Regions from separate parts of the Paenibacillus sp. Mc5Re-14 genome, predicted to be linked through region 2. Evidence: riboswitches for the same ligand, from Rfam matches in the RefSeq annotation. Region 2 holds a riboswitch; the other holds the start of a gene.
What was found. A riboswitch is a leader RNA that binds a small molecule or an ion and turns the genes downstream of it on or off. The one in region 2 is predicted to bind S-adenosylmethionine.

Region 1 (15,453 bases), 2.7 Mb from region 2:
TTGACACGGATGTAAATGGAGCAGCACTGGGTGAATCCATTTGGGGTGCGGCTAAAGGATTGGACAACTGTCTGTATATTACAATAGGTACAGGCATCGGAGCGGGTGCTTTGGTTGGCGGAAAGCTGGTACATGGATTGTCCCACCCGGAAATGGGGCATATTCTGGTACGTCGTCATCCAGAAGATAACTACGAGGGCACATGTCCATATCATGGAGATTGTCTGGAAGGACTGGCAGCCGGTCCGGCGCTCGAAAAAAGATGGAAGGTTAAAGGACACGAGCTTTCTGTGGATCACCCTGCCTGGGAAATGGAGGCGCATTATCTGGCACAGGCTCTAATGAGCTATATTTTAATCCTCTCACCGCAAAAAATTATTATGGGCGGCGGAGTAATGAAGCAGGATCAATTGTTCCCGCTCATTCGTACCAAGCTTCAACAACTTTTAAACGGGTATGTACAGCATTCAAGTCTGACTACAGAAATTGAGCAATATATCGTATCTCCAGGATTGGGTGACAATGCTGGATTGTGCGGAGCTCTGGCTTTGGCCAAGGAAAAGCTGAATTCTTAGAATTTATGGTTGACGGTACTCCAAGGTCCGGTTATCATATAGGCAACAGCATAGTACGGATCAAAAAGGGAAGCACCTTTCTTGCGAATACGCGGGATAGGTGCTTTTTTTTGCGTTTTTGTATTGTGCGGGTCAGTAATCTAATTATATGAGGGAGGAAGAATCATGGAGATTGTATTTTTAAATCGCTTGTCCAAACGGAATGAACAGGGCTGTGAGGACTTTGCGCAGGTATGGATTGGACAACATGAAGGGGGATGGAGTGCAGGCTGGAGCACACACCATGTCCCAGATGAAAGTATAGACGACCTTTGGTATGAGGGCAGTTTGTGGCAGGAATTACTGCATGTATACCGTCATGAGCTGGCGCTCAAGATGGCTGAGGGCTACAGGCCTCTAATTCATGGCGTTTTTCATGAACAAGAAGGATCATCAGGACGTGGACAAACGCTACAAAAGCTGTATTGCTATAGTGATTTGTTTCCGCGTGATGAGGTGTATGAACAATTGACAATGTGGAGACGGCAAAAGGCAGCAACTGAGCGAAAAGCACCTTATTTTATCGCTACGAATCGACTACTTCGACTCATCAGTGTCTTTCTTCCTCATACCGAAGAAGAATTGTTAGAACTGCCTGGTATGGGCCTGGGTAAGGTGTCGCAATATGGGACGGAGCTATTGGCTATTACGAAGCAAAATGATCGGACTACGCCATTTCCGCTGAACTGGGTAACAGAGGCACTTGAAGAAGAAGTTTTTTTGTCATGGCTGTACAAGCAAAAAGAAAACCAGTACAGACAGGAACTAAACAAGTTTAGCCTGACTAGAGCGATTATCGAAGGTATTTCGGACGGTCTTTCACTGGAGCATATCGGAATGAAGACAGGCTTGCACCGTCGAGAAATGATTGAAGCTGTGGAACATTTGGATAGGGATGGAATGGATATGGAGAAGCTGATCTGCACGGAATTGGCACATGTATCTGAGGAGGAGCAAGCAGCCATCTGGTCTGCTTATGCAGAGTTGGGAGATACGCTGCTCAAGCCCATTATGCTAAAAGTGTATGGAGAAGAAAAAGCAACGGAAACAGGAATGGATCAAATTTATGAGCGATTGCGATTGATTCGTATACGGTTCCGCCATCAGGAGGTACCTGACCAACATGTTGGATAATATAGAGACGATTGGAAGTGCCCTAAAGTACAAATAAGGTGCAATATAAAAAAAGCAGCAGCGAGTTCCTCATAGGAATCAGCTGCTGCTTTTGATGACCAAGTTTGAAAAATCGGAATAAACACCCAGCTTGGTAGTTTTGGTTTACTCTCTTCTTTTCAAACCCAGTCCTTCTTGCGGAAAATACAGAACATACTGACACCTAGTGCCACCATAATCCCAATGACGACAAAATAACCATAACGTGTATGAAGCTCAGGCATATTATCAAAGTTCATCCCATATATTCCGGTAATGACCGTCAACGGCATAAATACGGTTGTAATGGCGGTAAACACACGCATGATTTCATTAGCACGGTTGGCGATACTTGACTGATAAGCTTCTCTAAGGTTCCCCATCAAGTCGCGATAAGTTTCGAAAGTCTCCGAAATTTTCACAGCATTTTCATAAATGTCGCTAAAATATTTTTGTAGTTGATCGTCGATAAGTCGCAAATCCCGTTTGTTCAGGGTATTGATGACTTCCTTTTGCGGGCCGAGCACTTTTTTTAGCCATAGAATCTCACTGCGCAAGCCGATGATTTCGTTCAAGTGCGACTTTTTCGTATGCATTAGAATGTCTTCTTCCAGCTTTTCAATACGAACCTCAATCCGGTCACCAACCAGAAAATAGTTGTCAACGATCAAGTCGACCAACAGATACATAAAACGGTCAGGCTGGCTGACTTCCTGCTCCCACAGCATAGGCTTGAGAGTACGAAGCTCATTGATTTTCTGCTTGGTCACCGTAATGATAAAATGGCGGCCGAGAAAAATGTTCAAAGCACGCAAAAATATTTCTTCATCATCAAAACGAATACTATTTACAACGATAAAATAATGGCTTTCATAAATTTCAATCTTTGGACGCTGTTCTTCTTCACTTAAACAGTCCTCTACTGCAAGATCATGCATAGAAAATAAGGGCTGGAGCACTGTCAGATCCTCGACATCGGCATCAATCCAATAAAAGCCTTCTGCCGGTGCAGTGAGCGCCATTTCAATTTCTTCGACAGGGGTAAAAACCCCGTTGTTAACCAAACGGATTTTCATATATGTCACTCCTTATGCTCCGTCGTAACGGAAATACGTTTACCTTAAGCATAAGGAATGGACTCAGTTAGCCAGTTAGCCGGTTCGGGTAAGCGTGCATACCATCAAAAGCAGAAGGCTTTTGGAGCATGCGGAGCCTGGCGTCCCGTCTTTCGGCAAGCTGAAGTCATTCCTATGCTGTTGTTCAGGGATCGCCGCCTATTCGGACTCGGGTCGCCTTCCATTCCGGATTCACCTCACAAATGTTCTTTTTTAGATTGCCACAGTATCGCAGAAAACACTCTAATCTACACTGCTGCACCATATTTTTGCCTATTAGCACTTGTATAGTATAACGCTCGGCCTACGGCCTTTCAAGCGCAAAATCATGGGCAAAATCAACAGCAGTCATATGAGCTTCTGCGACAGGGAGGATATGATTTAACCTATGGAAAAGGTAGACAAAATGTGAATGGAGGGCACAAATTTACAAGTCCATCTTGACGAAGCCCAGCCGATGCATTAAAGTGAACAACAAGAACTTTGTGAACCCAAAATGAATATAGCGAAATCTTATCAAGAGCAGGTGGAGGGACTAGCCCGATGATACCCGGCAACCGGCGATTTTTATCGCACGGTGCTAATTCTTGCAGGACTCGCGCTTTGTACAAAAAAGCGTAGCCCTGACAGATGAGAGAGGCGCATATGGATACAAATATGACCTTTCTCTAACTGAGAAAGGTCTTTTTATTATATGCTGGCATCTCTACCAGACGATTTTCGCACAACTTACCGATCAAGGAGTGAGTTTACATGCCGATTAAAATTCCAGATACGCTGCCTGCCAAGGAAGTGCTGGAGGGCGAAAATATTTTCGTAATGGATGAAAGCTTGGCTTATCATCAGGATATTCGTCCGTTGCGTATCGCCATTTTGAATTTAATGCCTACCAAGGAAACGACGGAAACCCAACTGTTACGCTTGGTCGGCAATACGCCGTTGCAAGTGGACGTTACGCTGGTGCATATGAAGTCTCATGTATCCAAAAATACATCGCAAGAATATTTGAACATGTTCTATAAAACGTTTGATGAGATCAAGAACAGTCGTTTTGACGGCATGGTCATTACAGGAGCACCGGTTGAACAGCTTGAGTTTGAGGATGTGAACTACTGGGAGGAGATCCGGCAAATCTTTGAATGGACGAAAACGAATGTAACTTCGACTATGCATATCTGTTGGGCCTCACAGGCAGGCTTATACCATCATTTCGATGTCCCTAAATACGGGCTCGACACCAAATGCTTTGGCGTATTTCCACACACCGTAATTAAACCTAAAGTGAAATTGCTACGCGGCTTTGATGAACTGTTTTATGCTCCTCACTCCAGACATACAGAAGTTCGGCGGGAAGATATTGATCATATTGCCGAATTAGAAGTCTTATCCGAATCCGAGGAAGCTGGAGTATACCTGGTAGCCACACTTGACGGTAAACAAATTTTTGTAACAGGGCATTCTGAATATGACCCGCTTTCACTTAAATGGGAATACGACCGCGATGTGGCCAAAGGACTAGATATTGACGTCCCCAAAAATTATTTTCCTAACGATGATCCTGAACGCATACCACCCTCTATCTGGCGAGCTCATGCTAATTTATTATTTTCAAATTGGCTTAACTATTATGTATACCAAGAAACACCTTATGATATCGGACCTCAGATTTAAAAAGGGGCTTGTCGTTTACCCTTATACAGTAACACCTTGCAGTAGCGCAGCAGTATAGTCTTGGACATCCATTTTTGCAGCATATGTTATAGCACCTACTATGGAAGTGAACAGGAGGATTCATATGAGTGAGAAACAGTGGAAAATCGAAAGCAGATTGGCACAAATTGGTTCGATTGAGGAGCCAGTAACTGGGGCTGTTAATTACCCGATTTACCAATCTACGGCGTTCCGCCATCCCCGTCTGGGCCAAAGCACTGGGTTTGATTACATTCGGACGATTAATCCCACGCGAAAGGTACTGGAAGAGGCTGCTGCTGCACTTGAATCTGGTGATGCAGGCTTTGCTTGCAGCTCAGGTATGGCAGCGCTGCAAACTGTATTTGCATTGTTTGGACAGGGAGACCACCTCATTGTATCGCTGGATCTTTATGGCGGGACCTATCGTTTGCTAGAGCGTATTTTATCCAAATTTGGTGTGACCGCAAGCTATGTGGATACAAACGATCTTGAAGCACTCCAACAGTCATGTCGACCGAATACCAAAGCTGTATTCATAGAAACGCCTACAAACCCGTTAATGATGATAACTGATATTCAAGCAGTGGCTTCATGGGCATCACAACATGAGTTGCTTACTATTGTAGATAATACGCTGCTAACACCATATTTCCAGCGGCCATTGGAACTGGGTGCGGATATTGTGGTACATAGCGCAACCAAATATTTGGGCGGGCACAACGATGTGCTGGCAGGGTTGATTGTAACCAAAGGAAAAGAGCTGTCAGCTGAAATTTCCTTCCTGCACAATTCCATAGGGGCCGTGCTTTCCCCGAGCGACTGTTATCAGTTGATGAAGGGGATGAAGACGTTAGCGCTGCGCATGGATCGACATGAGCATAATGCAACGGTGTTGTCTAATTATTTACTGACGCATCCGGCAGTGGCGGAAGTATTTTACCCGGCGCTTGAAGGTCATCCGGGTCGTGAGATACAAAATAAACAATCCAGCGGAAACACAGGGATTTTCTCCTTTAAAGTAAAGGATGCTCGTTATGTGGAGCCTTTGCTTCGTCATATTAAGCTTATTGCGTTTGCCGAAAGTCTGGGCGGTGTGGAATCGCTAATGACTTATCCTGCTGTGCAGACACATGCGGACATACCGGCAGAAATTCGGGATGCAGTCGGGGTAGATGACAGGTTGCTTCGTTTCTCCGTAGGTATCGAGCATACAGATGACCTGATTGAAGATTTGCGTTCGGCACTGGAAGCGGCACGTCAAGAAGTAGAAGGAGGGGAGCAGCAATGATAGAGGATGCGAGGAAGATCGGAGAGGATCAGGACAAAGGGCGGAAATTCGCAACCAAGCTGCTGCATTTTGGCTCTGAAATTGACAGTGTTACAGGGGCATCGAGTGTCCCGATCTATCAAGCTTCGACCTTTCACCATCATGATATTTTTAATCCTCCACAGCATGATTATAGCCGCTCAGGTAATCCGACACGACAAGCTTTAGAAGATTATATCGCATTATTAGAAGGCGGAGCTTGCGGTTTTGCCTTTGCCTCTGGTATGGCTGCTATCTCCACTACATTTATGCTCTTATCGGCTGGTGATCATGTCATTGTTTCGGAGGACGTATATGGAGGAACATATCGACTGCTGACCTCCATCTTGAAACGGATGAATATCGAAACGACCTTCGTTGATATGACGGATCTCAACCTTGTGAAAGAGGCGTTGCAGGAGAATACAAGGGCTGTGTATATGGAAACCCCCTCTAATCCGACACTCAAAATTACCGATGTGGCAGGAATAACCTCTTGGGCAAGAGATAATGGGCTGTTGACGTTATTGGATAATACTTTTATGACACCTTATTATCAACGTCCGATTGAGCAGGGAGTCGATATTGTATTGCACAGTGCGACCAAGTTTTTAGGTGGACACAGTGATGTACTGGCAGGACTTGCGGTAGCTCGTACTGAATCATTGGGGAGACAAATCAAGCAGCTGCAGAATGGATTGGGTACCGTGCTGGCTCCGCAAGAGTCTTGGTTGCTTATGCGTGGGATGAAGACACTAGAGGCGCGTATGGCTCACAGCGAAAAAAGTGCAGCTAAGCTTGCAAACTGGCTAAACGAGCGCAATGACATTGAAGCGGTATACTATCCGGGTTTAGAGAACCATCCAGGGCGTGCAGTTCATGAGAGTCAATCGAGCGGTTATGGTGCAGTGATATCGTTTGATGTGGGTTCTGGTGAGCGTGCAAAAGAGGTCCTCAGTCGTGTACGTATTCCCATTGTGGCGGTGAGTCTGGGAGCTGTGGAAAGTATCTTGTCGTACCCAGCAATGATGTCACATGCGGCTATGCCGCAAAGTGTACGGTTGGAGCGCGGGATTACGGACGGTCTACTCCGTTTTTCCGTAGGTCTGGAGGACATTGATGACCTGATCCGTGACCTGGATGAGGCGTTGCGCTAGAACGTTAGCACATCCGCAGCAGCTTAACGTTATACGAAGGAAGCAAATAGGTACAGCTTTAAGCAGCAGGTTTCCGGTATTCAGGAGACTTGCTGTTTTCTATATGAATGACATGAAGGACAGTGTGAAAAAAGGCACTTTTCAGTCTAAGTATGGTTCCTTACCTAAAGATATGTTAGTATTATCATTAGGTTTTACTATGCTAAATAGCACAGACAACATACAAGGCTAGTCATGAACATACATTACGGCAGGGTTCGAACGCAGGTTTGTGAAAGCATTCTCGTTCATAAGTCCTGTCTTTCATTTCGTCGCCCTGTGACAGCGAAGGAGGATACACCATGAGTGTAATCGACCATATTTTAGATAAAGCCCTACGCGGCGAACGCCTGAATTTAGAGGATACCGTTGCTTTGTTCGAATCAGACGAGGTTGAAAAAATAGGTCATGCTGCAAATAAAGTCATGAATCGCATGCATCCCGATCCCATAAAAACCTTTGTCATCGGACGAAATATTAACTATACGAACGTGTGTGACGTATACTGCCGCTTTTGCGCTTTTTACCGTAGACCGGGTTCCGATGAAGGTTATGTTTTGCCGGATGAGGTAATTTTTCAAAAAATTAAGGAAACGCAGGAAGTAGGTGGCACCGAAATCCTAATGCAAGGCGGTGTAAATCCAAATCTGCCGTTCAGCTATTATACCGATTTGCTAAAAGCTATTAAGGAACGTTTTCCCGATATCACGATGCACTCCTTCTCACCAGCTGAAATTCACAAAATGAAGGAAAAATCCGGTCTATCCATGGAGGAAACGATTCGGGCCATTCATGAAGCTGGGTTGGATTCGCTGCCAGGCGGAGGCGGAGAAATTTTGGACGACCGCACACGCCGCAAAATTAGCCGTCTTAAAGGCTCCTGGCGTGATTGGATGGATGTTATGCAAACAGCTCACAAGGTTGGGATGAACACGACAGCTACGATGGTTATCGGCTTTGGCGAGTTGATGGAGGAGCGTGCACTGCATTTGTTGCGTGTCCGTGATGCTCAGGACGAATGCATTGAAAACAAGTATAACTCTGAAGGATTTTTGGCCTTTATTCCATGGACCTTCCAACCAGACAACACCAACCTGAAGAAGGAACGCCAGACGCCAGAGGAGTATTTGAAAACTGTAGCGATCAGTCGTCTTGTTTTGGATAACATCAAGCATATCCAGTCTTCATGGGTAACCATGGGACCGGAAATCGGTAAAAAATCGCTGTACTACGGTTGCGATGATTTTGGCAGCACCATGATTGAGGAGAACGTAGTTTCCGCTGCAGGTGCAACTTATAAGGTCAACATTGAATCCATTTTACAGTTGATCCGTGAGACGGGTCACATTCCGGCACAGCGCAATACCCGTTATGATATTATTCGTACTTTTGACAGTGCCAGCAGTATTGAGCATGACTTTATTATGCAAAATTAATATCAGCTAATATCGTACATTACAAAACGCTTATCTTTCACTATCCTATGTACAAGGATAGTGAAGATAAGCGTTTTTGTGCGGAAGAGTGAATACTACAATATCTTTAATCTTTTTTCTATTATGGTTAATATATTTGGGCTTTGCTACGCTTCCCATCGCTTCATATACATGATCTCAGCCTGTGGGTCTGCCATTTGGATGGCCGCCTTAAAGCGCTGCAAATCTAGAAGATGAACGCTGTAAACGATGACCATTTGTTCTTTTTTATCTGATTCACTTTTCATCTTACCCTTTATCTGGGCAGAGCCTTCAATAGGTGTGCCGTGTAAACGCAACCTGCGATATATGGCATCTTCGACAGTTGGCTGTTTTTTGCTGACAACACAGACCATGCGTCTCAGACCAGTAAACATCAGCCGAGTCGTTTCATAGGCAGCGAGACAGGATAAGGCGGAATAGAGGGCTGGCTCCCAGCCTAACACAAAACCAGCCGTAATGAGCAGCAGGCCATTACACAACATTACGATCTGTATTAACGGAATTTTCCGATGAATTAGCAACAAAGTGGATGGACGGCCATCGTCAGATTCGCTGAGTCCTAATGAATCAAGCAACCCCCCGTGACGAGCTGTCAGCGCAGCCCCAAGCCCAATACAGATTCCGCCTCCCAAAGCACATACGACCGGATGGCCACTCACTGCCGGAAAAGGCGAGAGAATGATGGCTGAGCCTGAAAAGGCAAACAAGCCGGGGAGTGCGCGAAGCAGCATGGGTTTGTGAGTAGACAAAGAATACAGCAGCATTAGTGGCAAGTTTAAAACGAATAGCAGTAACCCAAAATGCTCCTGTGTATAAAGCGACATGAGTCTGGAGATTCCCGTAACGCCTCCAGCGATCATATCATGCGGATGTAAAAACAATTCCAGACCGACGGATGCCGTAATTCCGCCAATTACCGTATAAAAGACAGGGAACCTGCTCGCATCTCCTGAAGCGGGCTTCACAAGCCGCCTCATAAAGTTTCGGCATGTTTTACAACGTGCGGCATAGCCTTCCCTCCTATGGATTGTCGTATCCAGCTTTTACAGTTACGCCGATTTGCTTTCTTCCTTTCGTAAGCGAGGGTCCTTAAATTTGAATATTTTGTTTAGCATATTAAAGATAGGCTTTGACTGCTTTGTCAGAAGCGGCCCAAGAATGGCCAATATGAGTACATAGATGGCTGCAAAAGGTTGAACAATATCAAGCAAACCGCCTTCTTTACCCAAGTTGGCCATGATGATCGAAAATTCGCCTCGCGCCACAATAGTCAAACCGATATTTGCGGATGCTTTGGGAGATAAGGACGCCGTACGCCCGGCCAGCATTCCTGCCCAAATGTTACCAAATAGTGTGAGAAGGACTGCTGCCAGCGCAAGCCATATGGCGTTACCTCCTAGGGACAGCGGATCAATGGACAGTCCGAAACTGAAGAAGAACAGAGCACCGAAGAAATCGCGGAAAGGAACAATTAAATGCTCAATCCGTTTGGCGTGTTCCGTTTCGGCCAGTACCAGACCAACCAGCAGGGCTCCAATAGCTTCTGCTACATGGATCGTTTCTGAAAAACCAGCCACCAGAAACAGTGAGCCAAAAACAACGAGTCCGAATACCTCATTGGAGCGGATACGGAGAATCCGATTTAGCAGAGGGACGGCCTTTCGACCGATAATAATAACTGCAAGCATAAAGCCAAGTGCGATGAGTGCCGATAGCAGTACACCCCCGAGCGAGGAAGAGTCGCTAAGAACCAATCCGGAGAGGATGGAGATGTAGACGGCGAGGAAAACATCCTCAAACATAATAATACCTAAAATCATTTCTGTTTCAGCATTAGCGGTACGCTTGAGATCGACTAGCACCTTGGCTGCAATCGCACTGGATGATATTGTCGTAATTCCGGCAATAACTAGTGTCTCGGCTACAGGAAAGCCGCTCAGGAAGCCGAGAGCCAGCCCCAGTGTAAAATTGATGCCAATATAAATGGTACCGCCCACAGCAATGGAACGACCTGATTTAATCAACCGACCTACTGAGAACTCCAGCCCTAGGTAGAAGAGGAGAAACAGCACTCCGATTCTCCCCATAAAATCAATAAACGGGGCGCTTTCGATAAACCGAAAATCAAAATGCCATAGCTCCATCGCATGTGGTCCAACTGCCATTCCGATCAGAATATAAAAAGGGATGACCGAGAAGCGCAGTTTGGAGGATATCAGCCCGGCTGCAGCGATTAGAGCAATAGCCAATCCAACCTCAAATACCAGATGATCCATCCAATCACCCGCTTCCGTTCATAAGGATTTGTTTAAAGCGTTTCTGCTGGTCACGTTCTCCAACAACAACTACAGTGGCATCATCGCTAATAATCACTTCAGGGCCAGGATTTACATATTTTTTCCCCTTTTTCTCCACAATGGCAATAACCGTGGCGCCCGAATTTTGCCTTACATCCAGCTCCCCGATGGATTTGCCAACACTTGCATAGTGGGATTCCACTCTATACCATTCGATAATAAAATCGTCAAAAGTCATTTCTACACTTTCAAGCTGCTTGGGCTTATAAGTCATACCACCGATGATAGAGGCTACCAATCGTGCTTCCTGATCATTCAGGGTTGTCATAGAAATGCTTTGTTCCAGATCCTCGTAATCAAAGTGATATAGCTCACGTCTGCCATCATCATGAATAATAATGACAATTCGGTCACCACTCTCCGCATCTATTCGATATTTAATTCCAATTCCTGGTAAAATAGACTCTCGAATATCCATTTATAAAGCCTCCTGTATAATACGTTTATTTAAGTGAATGATATGAGAAATAAATCACATACTTTGGGAGTGACATGATAAAATTAGAATTCATTAAATTTTAAATAAGAATGGAAAATGAAATTTTACGCATTAGATGAATAGGAAAAATTGGCAAAGAGACATGCGAATGTGGTGATATGCATGCTAAAAGGAGGTTAAGCCACATAACTAGAGGTGAATTTGATGGGGAATAAGAATAATTGCTTTTTTAACTTACAGATGACAGGAATAAAAGGCAGACGTAGCTTAGGAATGCTCATGAGCAGCACAAGCGCTATCAAAATGACAAAGGGAAGTGATTTAGCCGCAGCAATCACCAGATGAAGTAACGGGGAGGATTTGCGCACCGCTGGTTTGGAATGATGTTCCAGACCGTGAGAGTCCGTTTCTAACGAAGTAACATCAGCCTGAAGCATAAGTGAAGAACCTGAAGTAAATTGAAGGGATTGAGTGGTATCTTCCGCGTGAAACGTCACAGGAAGGGACAAAATCTGAACGAGGCTCAATATGACGATCATGAATGTACGCAGCATGTTCAGCATCGTTGACATCTTATCTCCTCCCTCTTGTGAAAAATTCATATCACTATAACCTTAACATACCCCGCCCTAAATATTCAAACGGCTTTCGTTTTTACCTAATCACGGTAATTGTTTATAACACGCTTCACGTCTCTTTGAAACCTGATCAGCCTCTTTTGCATATGTCTTTCTGTTTCCAGTCGTTCACTTCGTATAACCCTTCGGAGGCCGCCATATACTGAAAGCAGTGATCGAAAGGAGTGAGCCAATGGAACTGTTTACAGTGTGGACCAATACAGACGGAGATCAAGAAACCGACCGTTTTTACGAAGTGGTCAAAAGTAGAACCAAGGGACTACATATGTCACGGCGCGGATTTCGATTCACTTTCAGACAGCTGGACAACAAAGTGGCATGGACCTGCAAGGGCACTGAAAGCAATTCGGCGTTTGAAAGCTTTCTTCCCTGTGTATACAGCATCATGTCTTCGGCAATAGCGGATTATATTATCGAAGTCAGGGAGTGGAGGATACTCAATCAAATTCTCAACAAAGCCTGCTCGTTGCTGGAGAAAGAGGATGTTGAACAAATTCGTAGCATGATTCGCTCACTGTTAAATGATGATGGTCCCCGAGGACGTTTAAAGCGTCATGGTAAGCTGACCACTCTCCTGGAAAAGGATTTCAAGGAGCTTCGTGTGATCAATTTGGAAGGGCTTATTCAATTCAGACTGCATGCGTATAAAAAAGAGCTTGAAGAAATCGTTGACTATGCCATGGAAGAATTCTGGGCAGATCGGCAATACGAAGAATTTATGGGGCTGCTTAAATATTTTGTGTTTTTTCAGGAAAGCAAAGTTCCACTCGTGCATGTGCTTCACCAAGGGGGGCATGATTTTACCATTCTCGATAGTGCCATGGTGCCCATACCGACTCCTGATGCAGATGATATTATTGTGGAAATGCCCGGTATTGAACTGGAGATGGAGGTTGAAGATCGAATCGTCAGTACCCTTATTTCGATATCTCCTGCTTCCATTATATTGCACACAGACGATGAGCACACCCCTATTGTGCGGACGCTCCTGCATATTTTTGAAGATAAAGTGAAGCTAAGCAGACTTTATCCGGGGCAGGATGTTCAAAAATAATCAATAGTTCGTATAAACCCATGGATTTCTGGAAAGCCTTTGCCTCAAGGGGAGGTTTTTTATGAGATCCATGTTGGTATGGAAACGGGTTTTGGGAGCCATGTTAATCGCAATTTGTCTGGTATTGCCCGGCAATGAGGTTTACGGTCACAAAGAACCGGTCCAGCATAAGAAATGGCAGTCTGCACCTGTTTTGGCTCCACGCGAAGAGCAGGTTATTACGACCATGACGGTCACGGCAACAGGATATACAGCAGGCTATGAATCCACTGGCAAACGGCCGAATCATCCCGGTTACGGTATTACGTATTCCGGTGTAAAAGTGCGTCGTGACAAAAATACACTGTCCACGATTGCGGCTGATCCGAAGATGTTTCCTTTGGGCAGCATATTGTACATTCCAGGTTACGGCTACGGGATTGTAGCAGATACAGGTTCAGCGATTAAAGGCAATAAAATTGACTTGTATTTTAAAACAATCCGGCAGGTGTATTCTGAATGGGGCAAGAAAGATGTGGATGTTCAAATCATAAAAAAAGGAAACGGAAAGTGTACAGAAAAAATGATAAAATCGCTGCAAAAGGCGATAGAAACGCATAAGACCATTCCGCCCGAGACACTGGATTCTTCCATATAATCCTTGAATATTGTTTTTCCTGACTTCACATACTATGTTTCGGGATGAGCTTATCCCGCAAAACCATACTGGGAGGTTGAGGAAATATGCCAAATCAAGGCGGAAGTTCTTTCACGAACAAAGGCTTCAAGGCAAACACAGGAAATCAGTTCAAAGCGGAATTTGCACAAGACGATACAGTAGGCGTTGTTTCTCAAAAGGTAAAGCAGTCTGAACAAAATAAAATTCAAGACAACTTCCAAACACCAAATGAGAAGTATGACGAAGAATTTGCGACAGATCAAGGCGGTACAAGTGCAGTAGCGCAAAAAGTTCAAAACTCCAGTCGCAGCAAAATTCAAAGCAATGCACAAACACCGAACGAAAAGTTCGACGAGAACTTTAACACAAAATAAAAAAGCATACTCAACGCGAAATGCTCCGGATTGATTCCGGAGCATTTCGCGTTGAGTAAAAGTGGCTAGAAACAATAGGTCTGAGGTTTTATCTCCTTTTTAATTTTTTTTAAGGTGGAATTAAGGTTTAAAGTGCAAAATAAAGTCAGTTAAACAACACCACCTTGAAGCATAGGGTTTGGGAGGAGATATACAATGGACGAATTTAAAAATAATAATTCCGGGCGCCGGAACGACAATGATCAGGTTGATAACGATAAAGCAACTCGGCAAAACGATTCAAACGGTTCCTCATATTATTATTCCTATGGCCCTTTTTCCTCAGTGCAGTCGGACGGACAACGCAGGGAAGGGCAGTCGGTGGAGGACGTTGAGATTACGCCACCGCAGGCAGTGAGACCGCTTCCTTCCTCTTATCAACGTGCTATGCCTGAGCAACAGGATGGTTCTGGTCGGAATAGTGGAAACTGGCAATTTAAACCCAATAAACCCAAGTCGCAGGTAAAAACGATCTTATTATCTTTTTTAGCCGGAATGCTGGTCATTACGGTATTGATGTATACAGCTGACCGAACCAATATGTTCACACCGGAGACAGCGTTGACTTCGGCGGTAGCTGAAAGCGGAGAAACGACGAATTCGGGAACCACTAACTCGTCTCCAAGCGCAGTTCCAGCTGTGATGCCTTCAGGTACGGCTGATGTTCAATCTGTTGTGGCCAAGGCTGGTCCGGCAGTCGTCAAAATTGAAACGCTTGCCAAGCAATCGAGTGCTGGCAGCGGCAGACAAAGCAGTCCTTATTACAATGACCCGCTGTATCAATACTTTTTCGGTAATCAGTATGGCGATAGTGGCAGCAGCGGCAATAGTAACGAAAATGAAGGTAGCAACAGTGGACAGCTGACTCCGCTGGGTATTGGTTCCGGTTTTATTTTTGATAAATCGGGTTACGTCCTGACCAACAACCATGTTGTGGAAGGCGCGAGTGTGGTTCAGGTTACAGTAGAGGGAACCAACAAGCCTTACGAAGCCAAAGTCTTGGGCAAAAATGCAGATCTAGATTTGGCAGTCCTTAAAATTGAAGGAAAAAATAACTTCCCTACCGTAACCTTGGGAGACTCCGATAACGCTAAGGTTGGCGAGTGGATGGTTGCAATCGGTAACCCAGAAGGCTTTGAACATTCAGTAACAGCGGGTGTGCTAAGTGCGAAAGAGCGTACTATCACCATTAACAGTGAATCAACTGGAAAACCGACGCAATACAAGCATCTCATCCAGACGGATGCCTCCATTAATCCTGGTAACTCTGGCGGACCGTTGTTAAATCTTCAAGGGCAGGTTATCGGTATGAACGTAGCTGTTAGTGCAGATGCACAAGGG
Region 2 (15,453 bases):
GAGGAAGTCTGGATAAAAAGTTTTCATTTAAAAAGAAAAATGTTGAAGAGAATGAAGAGTCACGAAAAAAACGGACGGTTTTACGAACCAACCTACTGTTTTTAAGTGCTTTTGTGCTGTTTGCCCTGATCATTACCAGACTAGCTGTATTGCAGTTTGTACAATCGGAGGAGCTCAAAGGCCAGCAGCAATCCGTAAATACTAAAAATGTCCCGTTAGCCCCGAGTCGCGGCACGATTTATGACTCCACAGGTACGGTTAAGCTGGCGTATTCGACTTCAGTACAGTCCTTGTATGTAACTTTATCTAAGGATTATAGCAAACGTACGGAGAAAGATCGCAAACCGGGGGAAAAGCTGCTCCCTGAGCTTAATGCTTTTGCTGCCAAGCTTGCTGCCAAATTAAACGAACTGGGTCGTACCGAAGGAGAGCAGCTTAATGCAGAGGAAATAAAAAAGCGACTGGACCCGGACTATAATCAATATAGGGGATTTACCCCACGTTTGGTCAAATCCGACTTGAGTCGGGAGGAAATCGCTTATTTTCTGGAACATCGGACAGAGTTCCCTGGTGTAGAGGTTGTAGAAGAAAGTGTACGCCATTATGACCCGGATCGGGTGGCGGTACAAACGATTGGATATATGTACAAGTTCAAAGGAGCTCGAACGAACCGGCCCAAATATAAAGAGCTCTATGAAGCTAATTCGGAGGTTTTAAAACCGGCACAGGTGTATTCGGAAAGTGAAACGGTCGGATATGATGGCTTGGAACTTCAGTACCAGGATGAGCTGAGAGGAAAAAACGGATATAAAACGGTAGAAGTCAATCCGCGCAGCATGCCGGAGGGTATTGAATCCATTACTCCTCCGGAAAAAGGACATCATTTATACTCCACCATCAACAAGGAAATTCAGCAGAAAACCGAACAGGCCATTATGGATCAGCTTCGCTCGCTTCATACTCATGCCGTATCAGGGGAGCTTCATCAAGACGCGACCACTGGCTTCGCTGTAGCGATGGAGGTAGAGACCGGAAATGTCGTGGCAATGGCCAGCATGCCGGATTATGACTCTAATGTATGGAAAAGTGGAAGTACCTCGCCTTCGGTATATGACGAAATTCAGCATAAAATGGGAAATGGAACAATTAAATCCGTACCTAGCGGAAAAGCGGGTCCACATCCAGAATCTTCGGTGATTCTGGGTTCAACCATTAAACCGCTAACCGTGCTGATCGGGTTGAAGGAAAACCTGTTTTCTCCCGGACAGACTTATCAGGATACGGGAAGTGCGTATTACGGCAAAAATCGCTCCAGCCGGGTTGGGAACTCTAGCGGACATGTGTATGGTTCTTTGACACCTAGCAGGGCAATTGAGGTCTCGTCGAATACGTTTATGGTGGATATGATCGGCAAGCCACTGTATGCCAAATACGGAAGTAATGCAGGGATGCATCAGGGAATTGATGTATGGGACAAGTATATGAAGGAATTTGGATTAGGCGTTCCGACTGAAGTCGATCTGCCAGGCGAGTGGGCAGGCAGACTTGAGTATACGAGCAAGCATGAAAGTGCGCTGACACGTTTGGTACAGGCATCCTTTGGTCAGCAAGGGAAATATACAGCGATGCAGCTGGCCCAGTATACGACTGTGCTGGCAACCAAGGGCAAGCGAATGCAGCCTCATCTAGTCAGTAAAATTGTGGATGACCAGGGGAATCTCGTACGTGAGTTTAAGCCGAAGGTGCTGAATGAGGTCGCTTTTTCAGATACGTACTGGAATACTGTGATTCGCGGCATGGCTACCGATGTTAAAGCCTTTAACGGATTTCCCTATGATTATGCCCGCAAAACGGGGACTTCTCAGCAGGTGGTGGGACGTACGGTTAAAGATAATGGGGTGTTCATCGCTTTTGCTCCACGCCAAAATCCGAAGCTGGCTGTAGCGGTTATCATTCCTGAAGGGGGCTTTGGTGCGACGAGTGCAGGACCGGTTGCGCGTAAAATATTTGATGCGTATGACGAAGTATACGGGCTTGATGGTAATCCTAAAAAGCCTCTGGTAGCGAAATAAGGACTTGAATACTTTTGTGGGCTTCTCTTTTTCATGGTAAAATGTCGTTGGACATAAGGGACAACAGGAGGAAGAGAGACCATGGGAGAAAACCAATATAAATACAAACTGCTTGCGCTCGACATGGATGGAACTTTACTGAATGATAATCATGAAATAAGCTTGGAAACGATTAACTGGATTAATAAGGCGATTCAGGAAGGGATTCATGTATGCTTGTCCACCGGACGTGCAGCGATGCATGCTTTGCCTTACGGTCAGCAACTCGGTCTGGAGACGCCAATGGTAACTGTAAACGGCAGTGAAGTATGGAAATCACCTCACGAATTGTGGCGCCGCTATTTACTTGATAAGGAGCTTATTCGCAAGATGCACCAGATTGCCGTAGAAACAGGCTCCTGGTTCTGGGCTTACTCAACCGAGGAGTTATACAACAGAGATCGTTGGCCGGACACATTGGACACACAGGAATGGCTCAAATTCGGTTTTAATACGGAAAATGACGAAATTCGCCATCAAATTTTGCTCAAGCTTCAGGAGATGGGGGGACTTGAAATTTCCAATTCTTCGATGACGAATCTGGAAATTAATCCGGCTGGTATATCCAAAGCCAGTGGCATCGCTGAAGTGTGCGACCTGCTCGGCATTACCATGGAGCAGGTGGTTGCCGTAGGTGACAGTCTGAATGACCTGGCTGTGATTCAAGCGGCTGGACTGGGTGTAGCGATGGGGAATGCTCAGGATACGGTAAAAGAAGCAGCTAATGTGGTTGTGGCTTCGAATAATGAGGACGGCATTGTAGAAGTGATTCGAGATTATGTGCTTGTGTAATAAAATGAATGGTGCACAAGCAAGATGAATAGACGAGAAGGAGGAGGCCCATGGACGTTGTAGGTTGGATTGTTGTCATTGTACTGTTCATTGTGGGCATGGCGGGAGCGGTGTATCCCGTATTGCCGGGGGCGCTCGCCATTTATTTTGCATTTTTTGTATACGGCTGGTTTTTCTCGTTTGCTCCATACAATGCATTGTTTTGGATTATACAAACACTAATCGTCGTTGCCCTTTTTATTGCGGATTATGCTGTGAATGCGTGGGGAGTCAAGCGATTTGGCGGCTCGCGTCTGTCAGCGATCCTTAGTACTGTGGGAATCATTATTGGCCCCTTTGTTATTCCAGCATTCGGTTTGATTTTGGGACCATTTATCGGTGCTGTGCTGGGTGAGCTGATTGGCAAAGCCCCGCTGGATCGAGCTATAAAAGTGGGCTTTGGCTCCGTCTTGGGCCTATTTACTAGCACCGTGATGAAAGTAATTTTGCAGCTTGCCATGATTATTGTATTCTTGATTTGGGTGTTTTAACCAGAGATTCGTTTATTATGATTTGCAGAGACAGAATCGACATGCGGCTCCGCACCGGTGATGGCTCAGGCCATGACTGTTTGTTGCGGGGCTTTTGCATGCATGTGAACAGCAAGAAAGAAGGGAACGCATTTTGTCCAATAAAGAAACATTCCTTAAAGGTACGCTTATTTTAGCCGCTGCCGCCTTGGTGGCCAGAGTGCTTGGTCTGGTACAGCGCGTTCCATTGGAGCATTTGCTCGGCTCCGTCGGGAACGCCTCGTTTACCATTGCGAACAACGCTTATTTGATGCTGCTCACGGTCGCTACGGCCGGCATTCCCAGCACACTGAGCAAAATGGTTTCGGAACGCTACGCACTGGATCGGCCTGCGGAAGCGCGACGTGTGTATCGTGCGGCTTTGATATTCGCGGCCGTGGCCGGTGTTATCATTACGGCGCTGCTGTATTTTGGAGCGCCTTATTTTGCCGAGCATGTAGCAGGGGTTCCGCAGTCTGCTTTGGCTATTCAGGCTTTGGCACCCGCTTTGCTGTTGTTTCCTGCCATTGCGATGATGCGCGGATACTTCCAAGGACGCGGTAATATGACCGCAGGTGGTATTTCACAGATTGTGGAGCAGGTCGCGCGGGTAGCCACCGCAATTCTACTCGCTTTTATTATTTTGAAGCTTGGCTATGGAGATCGTGAGGTAGCGGCGGGGGCCTCCTTTGGGGGTGTCATGGGAAGTCTTGGCGCTCTGGGGGTGATGCTGTACTACACGGTGAAATTGCGTCGTCAGGATCGCCAGGATCGTCAAGAGCAATTCCAAGAGGAAAGCTCAGCGCTACCAATGATGCGCATTTACAAAGATATTTTCAAGCTCTCTATTCCTATCGTATTGTCGTCTCTGACGGTTCCGGCGGTTAATTTTATTGATACGTCGATTGTAGTTAGACTGCTGTCTGGACAAGTGGGATTGGATCAGGCGACTACTCAGTTGGGTTATCTAGGCTCTAGGGCACAGAGTGTGGCAGGCATCCCTCCAATTTTGGCCATTGCACTCAGTCAATCGCTCATTCCGATCATTTCAGCGGCTTTTGCCCGTAAGGATGAACAGCATTTACAAAATCAGATGACGCTGGCCTTGCGCATCTCTATTCTGACTGGAATGCCGATTGTGCTGGCTTTATGTGTGACTGCCTATTCTATTAATGGCCTGCTGTTCAGCTCGCTTGGAGGCAGCGGGATTATCGCTGTTCTGACACTCGGAACGATCTTTCAGATTACGATGATGACCTCTAATTCGATATTGATTGGTATGGGGAAGCCGCGTATTTCAATGGTCAATGTGATGGTTGGTATCGTCGTGAAGTTGGCAGCGAGCTGGCTGCTGGCTGGTTGGCTAGGGATTTACGGAATTATTGCTGCAACCGGATTATGTTTTCTCGTCATTACGTTGCTGAATTTGCGTGTGCTGAAAGGTATTGTTTCCTTCTCAATCATGGGCCGTCGCTGGGCAGGCTTCCTAACCGCAGTCGTTGTCTCGGGAGCTATCGGGTACGGAGTAAATGAAGCCTGCATTTTGCTGGTACACCTGATGCCTGCGCGTGTAGCCTTCTTGATTGCGTGCTGCATTGCCGGAGCGGTTGTACTGGTATGCTACTTGGTATTGCTGGTTGTATTGCGCGTATTGCGCAGGGACGAGCTGGGTAACTATCCGCGCGTGTTGCAGAAGGTATTGCGTCCGTTAATGCGCCTACAGCGTGAGTCCACTGGACAACGAGGCTAAAAAAGCCCTCTCATCTGTTCAGTGAAAGGACCTTAAGCTGTTATGAGCATCATGGGCCATTGCTGTTTTTTGAATGCCATGGCGATGCTCATGGCGCATGGCAAATAACAGAGGCCGTCTTGGTTCACTGATATGCCCAAGTGTAGAACCGTCCTGAAACCAGTCATAACGGGGAATCGGATCATAGGCTGTATCTGACCAGACGGCCTTCAGCTCCGGGCTGTACAGACGTTGACTTGGCGGGAGCCATTCATGTGCTAAAAGCGTTGCACTCTCTTCTGGAGAGCGCAGCGCTTTTTGTACATTCGGAGTGAATAGTCCGGGCCAATAGTCGCTACGAGACCCGGTATGCGGTACGCTGGCAGCAAATGCGGATACCTGATCCAGTACCTGCTGATGGCCAAATAACATAGCGTAAAGACTTTTACCAAAACCGATCCGCTCATCCAGATGGCCGAAACGCTCCATGACAAGTCCGGCAAGTCCACCGTTTAGCCCAAGCGGAAATATAACCTGATTGAGCTGAAGCCAGTCATGCAAATAAAAGCCTGGCTTATGTGTCACAAATTTTTGAAAGTACGGATCTTTCACAACCCGTCCTTCAATATAGTTTTGTTCATTAATAATGAGCGCCACCGTCAAAAGAGAACTATCCCGCCAAGCCCAGAAACGTTCCCAAAAGGGCTTCATGAATGGCGAAACGTGAAAATGAGGCAACAAATGGAAGCAACTCCGTCCCAAATGACGGCTGTGCATGTAAAGCTGCAACTGTGGATAAGCGTCTTGAAAAATAAGAGCGTTACAGCGCTCAAGTAGCCGATACAGCCACTCCTTTTCCTGTTCGCCGAACAGGTTTCCAATGAGCTCCCCCTTCAGATCAGTCATATTATAGCCGCCATTACGAGAAACCAGATGGGCCAGTAATGCCCAGTGTAATTCCGGGTAGCCACGATAGCATTCAAGATAAGCGGCAGTGCGCGTGATGTTGCTGCGATTCTCCTGTGCTGTATCGTTCTTGATCCGCTCCAGCAGCTCACAGTCTGTTTCGCATAAGGGCATATTTAGAGAAGAGGGACGCGTAGCGGGTCCGTTCACCAGCATTAATGCTTCAGCTTCATTCATGGCGGCTTGTGCCGAATGATAATCCCACGGCAGATCACGCAAGGGATAGCGTAATTTACGGGATTCGGTCCAGGCCGCACGTTTGCCCTCCCATGCCTCCTCCGCAACACGCGGAACGGAACCCAGTAACTTGAGCCCTCCCTGAAGCTGTCGAGATGCGACATGGAGCCATTCGGTGAGAGACATGTTTAAATAACCTCCTTTCAAATGCAGGCATCCCCGTATTCCACCAAGTATGTTGGGTATGTTATTGGGATGTCGTCGCCTATGTGGATTCTTAAGTATACCTATAGTATGTCTCAATGAGAGGGCATCCAATCGGCATGTGAGCATAATAGGGGAGTGTGCAAAAGCTTCACTTGGCGTTACAATAGAAAGTACAGGATCTCCTGCACAAAAGAAGTTTAAGGAGGAATTATGTATGCAAAAAATCGTCTCTCATGAAGACTTTAATAAGGCAATATCCACTCCAGGTGTAACGGTAGCTGTGTTCAAGGCGGACTGGTGCGGGGATTGTCATTTTATTGATCCATTCATGCCTGATGTAGAGCAACAATATGCAGACAAGCTTACATTAATTGAGATTGATGTAGAACAGGCCGAAAGTGTCAGCCAAGAGCAAAATGTTCTAGGGATTCCTAGCTTTATCGCTTACAGTGAAGGGCGAGAACTAGTACGTCTGGTGAACAGATTGCGTAAATCCCGCGAGGAAATCGAGCAGTTTTTGGACCGGGCTGTAGAAGTCCATGCTAACTTGGCAAAATAACGGATAATAGTATGTATGAGGGCTCCGCAGGGAACCTTAATCATCAGGATATTCAGAAAGCCGCTTCCTTTCGAAGGAGGCGGCTTTCTTACGGACACGTTCACATTTTGTCAACAAAGCTCGTATGTCAAGGAACGATATATCAGTTATAATTACTTTAAGTGATCATTTCACAACATATAAAGTGAATAAATATTATATTTGGAAGGATACGGGTGAATTCATTGAATAACAAAATCAGAATATTAAAATGGCTGGCACTCGTAACATGTATTGTCATGTTTTTGGCCACCTTCGGTGGAGGTGTCGTGACGCGAACGGATTCGGGTCTCGGCTGTGGAAGAGAATTCCCACTTTGTAATGGTAAGCTGGTTCCGGCGCATACCATCGCATCCCTTATTGAGTTCTCTCATCGCTCCGTCAGTGCCATGGCCGGAATTCTTTCTATCGCCTCGTTTGTCGGCTTTTTGCTGTTTATGAAGCATCGGAAGGATTTACAGCTATTCTCCTTACTCACGCTATTGTTTGTTATCATACAAGGTGCGATGGGGGCATTGGCTGTCATCTTCTCCCAATCGGCTGCAGTCATGGGGCTGCATTTTGGCTTTGCACTTATTGCTTTTGCCAGTGCGACCATGATGACGCTGGGGGCCTGGCAGGAGCATGCGGATTCACGCTACACTCCGCGTCTGATTCCTGGGCGTGTCAGTCGGGGCTATCGTAACTTTATATGGCTATCAACGATTTATACCTATATTGCTGTCTATTCAGGAGCGTTGCTTAGTCATTCGGTCATCCAGAAGGTTGTAAATATCGGGGGTTTCATATCTCCACTGCTGCTTCATCAGATTTCAGCCGGTCTGCTGTTTGTCATTATTTTGGCTGTGGGTCACTACTCGTATCGTTATCACCCGAATCACCGGGACATTCGTACCCTGGGTGTCGTATCGGTCGTATTGATTATTCTTCAAGTGGTGATTGGCATTATCTTGCTGTACGTCAACAGACCTGAAATTTACATGTTTATCGTGCTGGGACATATGCTGGTGATTGCATCGTTGTTCTCCATTTTGGCTTATCTGAGCTATCGTGTATGGCAATTGTCACCGGACCGCAAGCTTGTTCCGACCCAAGCACAGCGTACCTAAGCATTTTGTAGATTATAATGAAGCGTATTTTTGCCCAAGAGGCGTTGGAACACGTATAATAACATCATAAGAAACAAACCAGGCCCACGAGTTTCTCGAGGGCTTGATTTGCTTAGGAGGAATCATCCAGTTGATCTACCAGAATTTGCGCCAATTTATTGAAGCGCTGCGTAAAGAAAATGATCTTAAAATTATAGAAGCACCTGTCGATCCTTATTTGGAGCTGGCCGAGATCCACCGAAGAGTCATTGAGGAAGAAGGTCCGGCGCTGCTGTTCACAAATGTCAAAGGAACCCCGTTTCCTGTAGCTAGTAATTTGTTCGGTACGAATCGTCGTGTGGACATGGCTTTTGGCCCTCGTCCAGAGCAACTGATGGATGCAATTGTTGGTGCGACCAAAACGTTGCTTCCACCTACCCCCAAAGCGTTGTGGAATGAACGTGGGCTGATTAAGGACATGCTAAAAGTAGGACTAAAAACAGTATCTCATAACGAAGCCCCTGTATTGGGCGTTCGCCGTACTGATGCTCCGCTGGCTCCACTGCCTAGAGTGACCAGCTGGCACGAGGATGGAGGACCGTTCATTACGCTTCCGCTCGTGTATACCGAAAAGCCAGGTCAGTCCAAGGATCATAATTTGGGGATGTATCGCATCCAGATTTATGATGATCAGACGACTGGGATCCACTGGCAGATCCATAAAGGCGGCGGCTTCCATTATCATGAAGCAGAGCTGCGTAATGAGCCGTTGCCTACGACGATTATCATCGGTGGCCCGCCTGCTTTGATTGCGTCTGCGATTGCTCCTGCCCCGGAAAATTTGCCTGAGCTATTGCTGGCTTCCCTTATTATGGGGGGCAAGCTGCCCATGACAGAAGACCCGCTCGGAGGTCACCGGATTCCGGCAGAAGCCGAATTTGCGATCAGCGGCTATGTGCCGCCTCATGAACGCCGCCCGGAAGGACCGTTTGGTGATCATTTTGGCTATTACTCATTACAACATGATTTCCCTGTGTTTCATGTCAAACATATGCATCACCGTAAAGATGCCATTTATCCGGCAACCATTGTAGGTAAGCCGCGGCAGGAAGACTACTATCTCGGCGAGTTTTTGCAACGTCTGTTGTCGCCCGCCTATCCGCTTGTAATGCCTTCCGTCAAGTCGTTATGGGCATATGCGGAAACAGGTGTACATGCGCTGGCAGCGGCAGTCGTACGTGAAAGCTACTCCCGTGAAGCGCTGGTATCCGGCTTTACCATTCTGGGTCAAGGCCAATTGTCGTTGACCAAATTCCTGATGCTGACGGATCGGGTAATCGATTTATCCGACTTTAACATGCTGCTCGAAACCATTTTGGAACGATTTAATCCAGCCAGAGATTTGTTTATTTTCAACCATACGTCTCACGATACACTCGATTACACGGGCCGTAAGCTGAATCATGGCAGTAAGGCGATTTTGATGGGAGTAGGCGAGCCTGTGCGTGAATTGCCTCGCGTTTATGAAGGGGGCGATCTGCCGGGAATTCGTGACATCGAACCCTATTGCGGAGGATGCCTCGTTGTATCCGGCTCGTCCTTTGAGCAGGAGCCTGAACTCGCTGCGCGTGTATTGGAGCGATTAGCTGCGGGTGAGCAAGAGTGGCCACTTGTCTTTATCGTGGACGATGCCAAAGAAGTTGTTCGCTCCCAAGCTTCGTTCCTGTGGACGGTATTCACACGCTTTAACCCGGCTACAGATATGTACGCTGACAGCGAAGTGCGTTTGCATCACCTGAACTATAAGCTGCCGATTGTGGTGGATGCACGTATGAAGCCGGGCTACCCTGATGAGGTACTGCCACGTGAAGATATTGTTAAGCTTGTAGATCAACGATGGACGAGTTATTTCGCTTGACGCCTATTAAAGCATCTTAACAGCCGGATTTTACAGATATGAAGGAGGCGTGAAGCATGATACGCAAGCTGTTGGGCGAGCCCCCGCGTGTAAATAATGGTTTCCTGCTGGATGCCATGAATAGCATGTCAGACATGTTACATTTGCTGGAACGACAAATCCAGGCCAGTGGTGATCCGACTCATGACTTTCGGAAGGCGGATATTTTGACACGTGGTCTGATGTCGTCATTGGATGAACTGGAGCAGAGCCATCATGCTGCCGCCTTTTTTCGTATGAAAGTAAAAGCCGGATACGCTGAAGATATGAGCAAGGATGAAAAATCCGATTATGCCCTGTACGTATTCTTTTATAAGGATGGGTTTGTGCGGGTATTCTCTATTTTGGATAAGTTGGGTAACTGGTTGAATGACCTGTATGATTTGAAAACAGGGCAGTATAAGGCGCACTATTCTTATTTTACCGTGTTGCGACAGCTGAAGTATCTCAAAATGCATCCTGTATTGACCGATAATCTAATTGATATCAAGGACACATACAACGATGCGATCAATCGCCTGCGTAAGCGGCGAAATACGGAGATACACTATATGAATACGGAAATGCAGGATGATCTCTGGCAACGTCACCGTGCTTTATATGGCAAAATCCAACTGGAGGACCTCGATCACCATCTGGAAGATTTGAAGCAGGGCTTGGAAATGGTATGCCGGTCGCTATCAAACGCATTTTCTTATACTGCGAAACAATGGGAGAACCGGGCAGTGCGCCCATAATTATGACAGAAAATATCCTTTGACAAAGCAATGTAAACTATCTATACTGAAACCTAGTTTCAGAAAAATGCTTGAATTATTTTTTTATATAAACTAAACGGACAGCTAAAGCTGGAGTTTAACATATTTTTCTTATCCAGAGAGGTGGAGGGACTGGCCCGATGAAGCCCGGCAACCCGTTCTTTCCCGGTGTAATGCACCGGGAGGGAACATATGGTGCTAATTCCTACAAAACCGCTAGAGTTATAGCGATTTTGGCAGATGAGAAAAGGTTCGCAAGGTGGGGCCCTTTTCATTCTGTGAAAGGGGCTCTTTTTTGTATAAATAAATAGCGATTTTATACAATCCTGAGAGATGACAACTGGTTAAAAGGGTAAGGAAGAAGTGAAGGGGGTCGCAGCACGTTGATAGAGCTTAAGCAATTAACCAAGCATTATGGTAAAGGCAGCCGACGCGTTAATGCGTTGTCCGGGTTGAATCTTTCTATAAAGCGTGGAGAAATATTCGGGGTGATTGGTCATTCCGGAGCGGGCAAAAGTACGTTGATTCGCTGTATTAATTTATTGGAGCGCCCTACTTCAGGCGAAGTATGGGTAGATGGGGTTAATCTTGCCACTGTGAGTCAATCCCAGTTACAGAAGCAACGCCGAAAAATCGGAATGATTTTTCAACATTTTAATTTGTTGTCTTCGGCGACAGTGTATGACAACATTGCATTTCCATTGCGTCTGGTAAATACCCCTAAGCAGGAGATGGACAAGAAAGTTCGCGAGCTGTTGGAACTAGTGGGGCTGAAAGAACACAGTGGAAAATATCCGTCACAGCTCTCGGGTGGACAGAAGCAGCGGGTAGGAATTGCACGGGCACTGGCTAGTGATCCGCATGTGTTGCTGTGTGACGAAGCGACGTCTGCGCTTGATCCGCAGACGACAGGGTCTATCCTGAAATTGCTGTTGGATATTAATCAACGCTTTAATTTGACCATCGTATTGATTACTCATGAGATGCATGTCATTCAAAGCATTTGTGATCGTGTTGGCGTCATTCATCAGGGCGATATCGTGGAGCAAGGTCCGGTGGCGGAAGTGTTTTTGAAGCCACAGCATCAGGTAACTAAGGACTTTATCCAGCGGGAGGCAGAACATCCCGAGGAGTTACAAGCAGCGATTGCAGCTGCAGGTAGCGGGGAATCGACACAGGTGGTACGTATCTCCTTCTTAGGCAGCAAAACTTATGATGCGATTCTGTCGCGTACGGCTCGAAGTACGGGTGTTGATTTTGCAATCTTGCAGGGAACCATCTCTACAATTAAAAATGTACCGTATGGACAGCTGATCGTTCGTTTTGAAGGAAACCATTCAGATATAGAGCATACGCTGCGCGAAGTATCTGGACAAGGACTTGATGTGGAGGTGATTGACAATGAGCGAACTTGATTTTTCGCAAGTGAGTTGGGAAGAGCTGGGGAATTCTACTCTAGAAACCCTTCAGATGCTCGGGGCATCTGCATTGTTCACCCTCGTTATTGGTTTGCCGCTCGGTATATTGTTGTTTCTGGCGAGCCGCTCCTCGTTGACTCTGATGAAAGTGATATACATTGTATTATCCTTCATCGTTAATATTTTGCGTTCCGTACCATTTATCATTTTGATCGTTGCACTTATTCCTTTTACACGATCGTTGGTAGGTACCTCGACCGGAGTGCTGGGAACCATTCCGCCATTGGTTATCGGGGCTGCCCCTTTCTTTGCACGTCTTGTCGAAACGTCTCTGCGTGAAGTGGACAAAGGTGTCATTGAGGCTGCACAAGCGATGGGAGCCTCGACAGGACAAATTATCCGGCGTGTGCTGTTGCGTGAGGCACTTCCGGGCCTGCTTGCCGCATTAACCATTACCGTCGTTACACTCGTATCGTACACGGCAATGTCCGGTATGATCGGGGGCGGTGGGCTGGGGACGCTGGCAATCAACTACGGCTATTATCGTTACGAAACGGCTGTAATGATCGTTGCAGTCGTACTGATGGTCGTATTGGTACAATTGCTGCAAATGGCAGGAGATCGCCTTGTGCGGCATTATACTCGGAAATAGGGAAAACATATAGATATCCTTATTGATCAGGACGTCTGATCCTGAATATTACAAATTATTGGAGGGGTAACAACATGAAGAAATGGGTATTGGCTGTATTGAGCTTGACATTAATTGCGGTACTGGCTGCTTGCGGTACAAAAAGCACAACATCGGATACAAACAATGCGGCCGAAAATACAGGCGGGTCACCACGTGAAGTCGAACTGAAAGTTGGAGCTTCTCCTGTGCCACATGCGGAAATTTTGGAAGCGATCAAGCCTCAGTTGGAAAAAGAAGGAGTTCGCCTTCAAGTCGTTCAGTTTAACGACTATGTACAGCCGAACGTGCAATTGTTCGACAAGCAACTGGATGCTAACTTTTATCAACATGTACCTTACCTGAATGTGATGAATAAAGAGCGTAAAATGGATCTGGTATCTATTGGCGCGGTTCATCTGGAGCCATTCGGTATCTACTCCCAAAAATATAAAAAGCTTGATGAACTTCCAGACGGTGCAACAGTAGCGATTCCGAACGATGCAACCAATGGAGGCCGTGCATTGCTACTGTTGGAGAAACAAGGTCTGATCAAGCTGAAGGATGCAAGCAACATTGAAGCTACCGTAAAAGATATTACTGAAAATAAGAAAAACCTGAAATTCAAAGAGCTGGAAGCAGCTATGCTGCCACGTCAGTTGCCTGAAGTAGATATTGCGTTAATCAATACAAACTACGCTTTGGAAGCAAAGCTGAACCCGACCAAGGATGCATTGGCACTGGAAGACAAAGATTCTCCATATGCTAATGTACTGGTAGCACGTCCTGACAATAAAGATTCCGAAGCGATCCAAAAATTGTTTAAAGCTTTGCAATCTCCAGAAACTAAAAAATTCATTGAAGACAAATATCAAGGCGCAATTATCCCTGCATTTTAAGCAGAAAATAAGAAACCGCTGAACGTAAACCCCAGATTCTCTTGAACAAGAGGACTGGGGTTTCTTCTTGGCTGGAGTTGTAGGGATTGCTTAAATATTTTATACTTGGGGGTGACCGTTCTCTGTGAAGAGGAGGAAAACTGTTGAGAGACAAAGTCGCACTCATAACGGGCAGTGCCAAAGGTTTAGGTAAAATGACCGCTCTGCGTTTGGCTGATGAAGGTTGTGACATTGCACTAAATTATGTCCATAGCCAGGTTGAAGCCGAAGCGCTTAAACAGGTAATTGAATCTAAGGGAGTACGCTGTCTGTCTTTACAAGCAGATATCTCTGTTCAGGAAGATATCACCAGGCTGATCGGTGAAGTGCAGGATCGTCTGGGCGGGGTTGATATTATGGTGAATAATGCCGGACCCTTCATCCGGGAACGCCGTCTTTTTGCGGACTACAGTGTAGCTGAGATTCATGCCATGATACAGGGAAATTTGGTCGGTACCATGTTGCTGGATCATTTGGTATTGCCGCACATGCGTAGCCAGCAATGGGGACGTATTATTCATTTTGGCTTTGGTCATGCTGGAGAAGCAAGGGCTTGGCCGCATCGGGCTGTCTACGCAGCTGCCAAGGTGGGGCTGGTGTCTTTTACGAAGTCACTAGCTGTAGAGGAAGCTCCCTATGGCATCACGGTCAATATGATCTGTCCAGGGGATATCCGAGGAGCGAACAAGGAAAAGTCGATTGCCGATGTCATCGGCATGCAGGATAAAGAGACACCGCGTGGGCGTCCAGGAAGCGGAGAGGACATTGCGCGAGTGATCGCCTATTTGTGTGAGGAGCATTCAGATTTTATAACAGGCAATATTATGGATGTGTCCGGAGGATTGGACCCCATTCGGCCAACCATATAAGCTTGAGAGAGCTTCAGACGCTGTAATACAAAAAAGAGTCTTGAGCTTCGTTACCGAACTCAAGACTCTCTGATCATTATGCATCTAGCATTAGAATACTTGTACCACTTCTTGGACGCCTTCAACTTCTTCGAGAAGAGCGCGTTCAATCCCTGCTTTCAGCGTAATTGTAGAACTTGGGCAACTGCCGCAAGCACCTACCAGCTTCAGCTTAACGATGCCGTCTTCAACGTCAACCAGCTCAACGTCACCGCCATCGCGTTGCAGGAACGGACGGAGCTTATCCAGTACGTCTGCTACTTCATCATACATCTGAACGCTTTGTGCTTCGCTCATTAGAATTCAACTCCTTTCCTATACCTTGTTTATTATATTACAAAGCGGGCCAAATTAAAATGCCCGTCATCCAAAGCAGGTGAAAAAAATGTTAAGACCTATTATTGAATTTTGCACCAGTAACATGCATTTTGGTACCGATGAGATTATGGCTAAACTGGAACAGAATCCAGATTATGATGTGATTGAATACGGCTGCCTAAGCAATTGCGGTCAGTGTAACGCTGAGCCTTATGCGATGGTTAACGGTGAAATTGTATCCGCAGATTCAGCAGAGCTTCTGTACGAAGT

Region 1: linked by a shared signal. The riboswitch ahead of metA (homoserine O-acetyltransferase MetA) and the one ahead of BN1546_RS16355 (methionine ABC transporter ATP-binding protein) in region 2 are both predicted to bind S-adenosylmethionine.

What each region holds. Positions count from the first base shown of each region.
Region 1 is NZ_CVPD01000001.1:857,051-872,503, reverse strand. Features, by position in the region: gene BN1546_RS04050 (ROK family protein) at 1-575, shown strand, start outside; gene BN1546_RS04045 (HRDC domain-containing protein) at 741-1,748, shown strand; gene corA (magnesium/cobalt transporter CorA) at 1,907-2,842, opposite strand; SAM riboswitch class I at 3,392-3,518, shown strand; gene metA (homoserine O-acetyltransferase MetA) at 3,635-4,552, shown strand; gene BN1546_RS04030 (PLP-dependent transferase) at 4,677-5,861, shown strand; gene BN1546_RS04025 (aminotransferase class I/II-fold pyridoxal phosphate-dependent enzyme) at 5,858-7,036, shown strand; gene mqnC (cyclic dehypoxanthinyl futalosine synthase) at 7,378-8,511, shown strand; gene BN1546_RS04015 (YitT family protein) at 8,658-9,518, opposite strand; gene BN1546_RS04010 (cation:proton antiporter) at 9,603-10,829, opposite strand; gene BN1546_RS04005 (cation:proton antiporter regulatory subunit) at 10,834-11,328, opposite strand; gene BN1546_RS04000 (hypothetical protein) at 11,526-11,921, opposite strand; gene BN1546_RS03995 (putative sporulation protein YtxC) at 12,160-13,041, shown strand; gene BN1546_RS03990 (3D domain-containing protein) at 13,103-13,678, shown strand; gene BN1546_RS03985 (hypothetical protein) at 13,765-14,073, shown strand; gene BN1546_RS03980 (S1C family serine protease) at 14,269-15,453, shown strand, end outside.
Region 2 is NZ_CVPD01000001.1:3,595,952-3,611,404, forward strand. Features, by position in the region: gene BN1546_RS16310 (peptidoglycan D,D-transpeptidase FtsI family protein) at 1-2,072, shown strand, start outside; gene BN1546_RS16315 (Cof-type HAD-IIB family hydrolase) at 2,154-2,903, shown strand; gene BN1546_RS16320 (DUF456 domain-containing protein) at 2,954-3,433, shown strand; gene BN1546_RS16325 (putative polysaccharide biosynthesis protein) at 3,567-5,201, shown strand; gene BN1546_RS16330 (DUF2515 family protein) at 5,220-6,509, opposite strand; gene BN1546_RS16335 (thioredoxin family protein) at 6,745-7,089, shown strand; gene BN1546_RS16340 (COX15/CtaA family protein) at 7,305-8,237, shown strand; gene BN1546_RS16345 (UbiD family decarboxylase) at 8,368-10,134, shown strand; gene BN1546_RS16350 (Cthe_2314 family HEPN domain-containing protein) at 10,191-10,910, shown strand; SAM riboswitch class I at 11,040-11,178, shown strand; gene BN1546_RS16355 (methionine ABC transporter ATP-binding protein) at 11,315-12,346, shown strand; gene BN1546_RS16360 (methionine ABC transporter permease) at 12,333-13,001, shown strand; gene BN1546_RS16365 (MetQ/NlpA family ABC transporter substrate-binding protein) at 13,076-13,918, shown strand; gene BN1546_RS16370 (SDR family oxidoreductase) at 14,062-14,826, shown strand; gene BN1546_RS16375 (NifU family protein) at 14,917-15,162, opposite strand; gene BN1546_RS16380 (YuzB family protein) at 15,251-15,453, shown strand, end outside.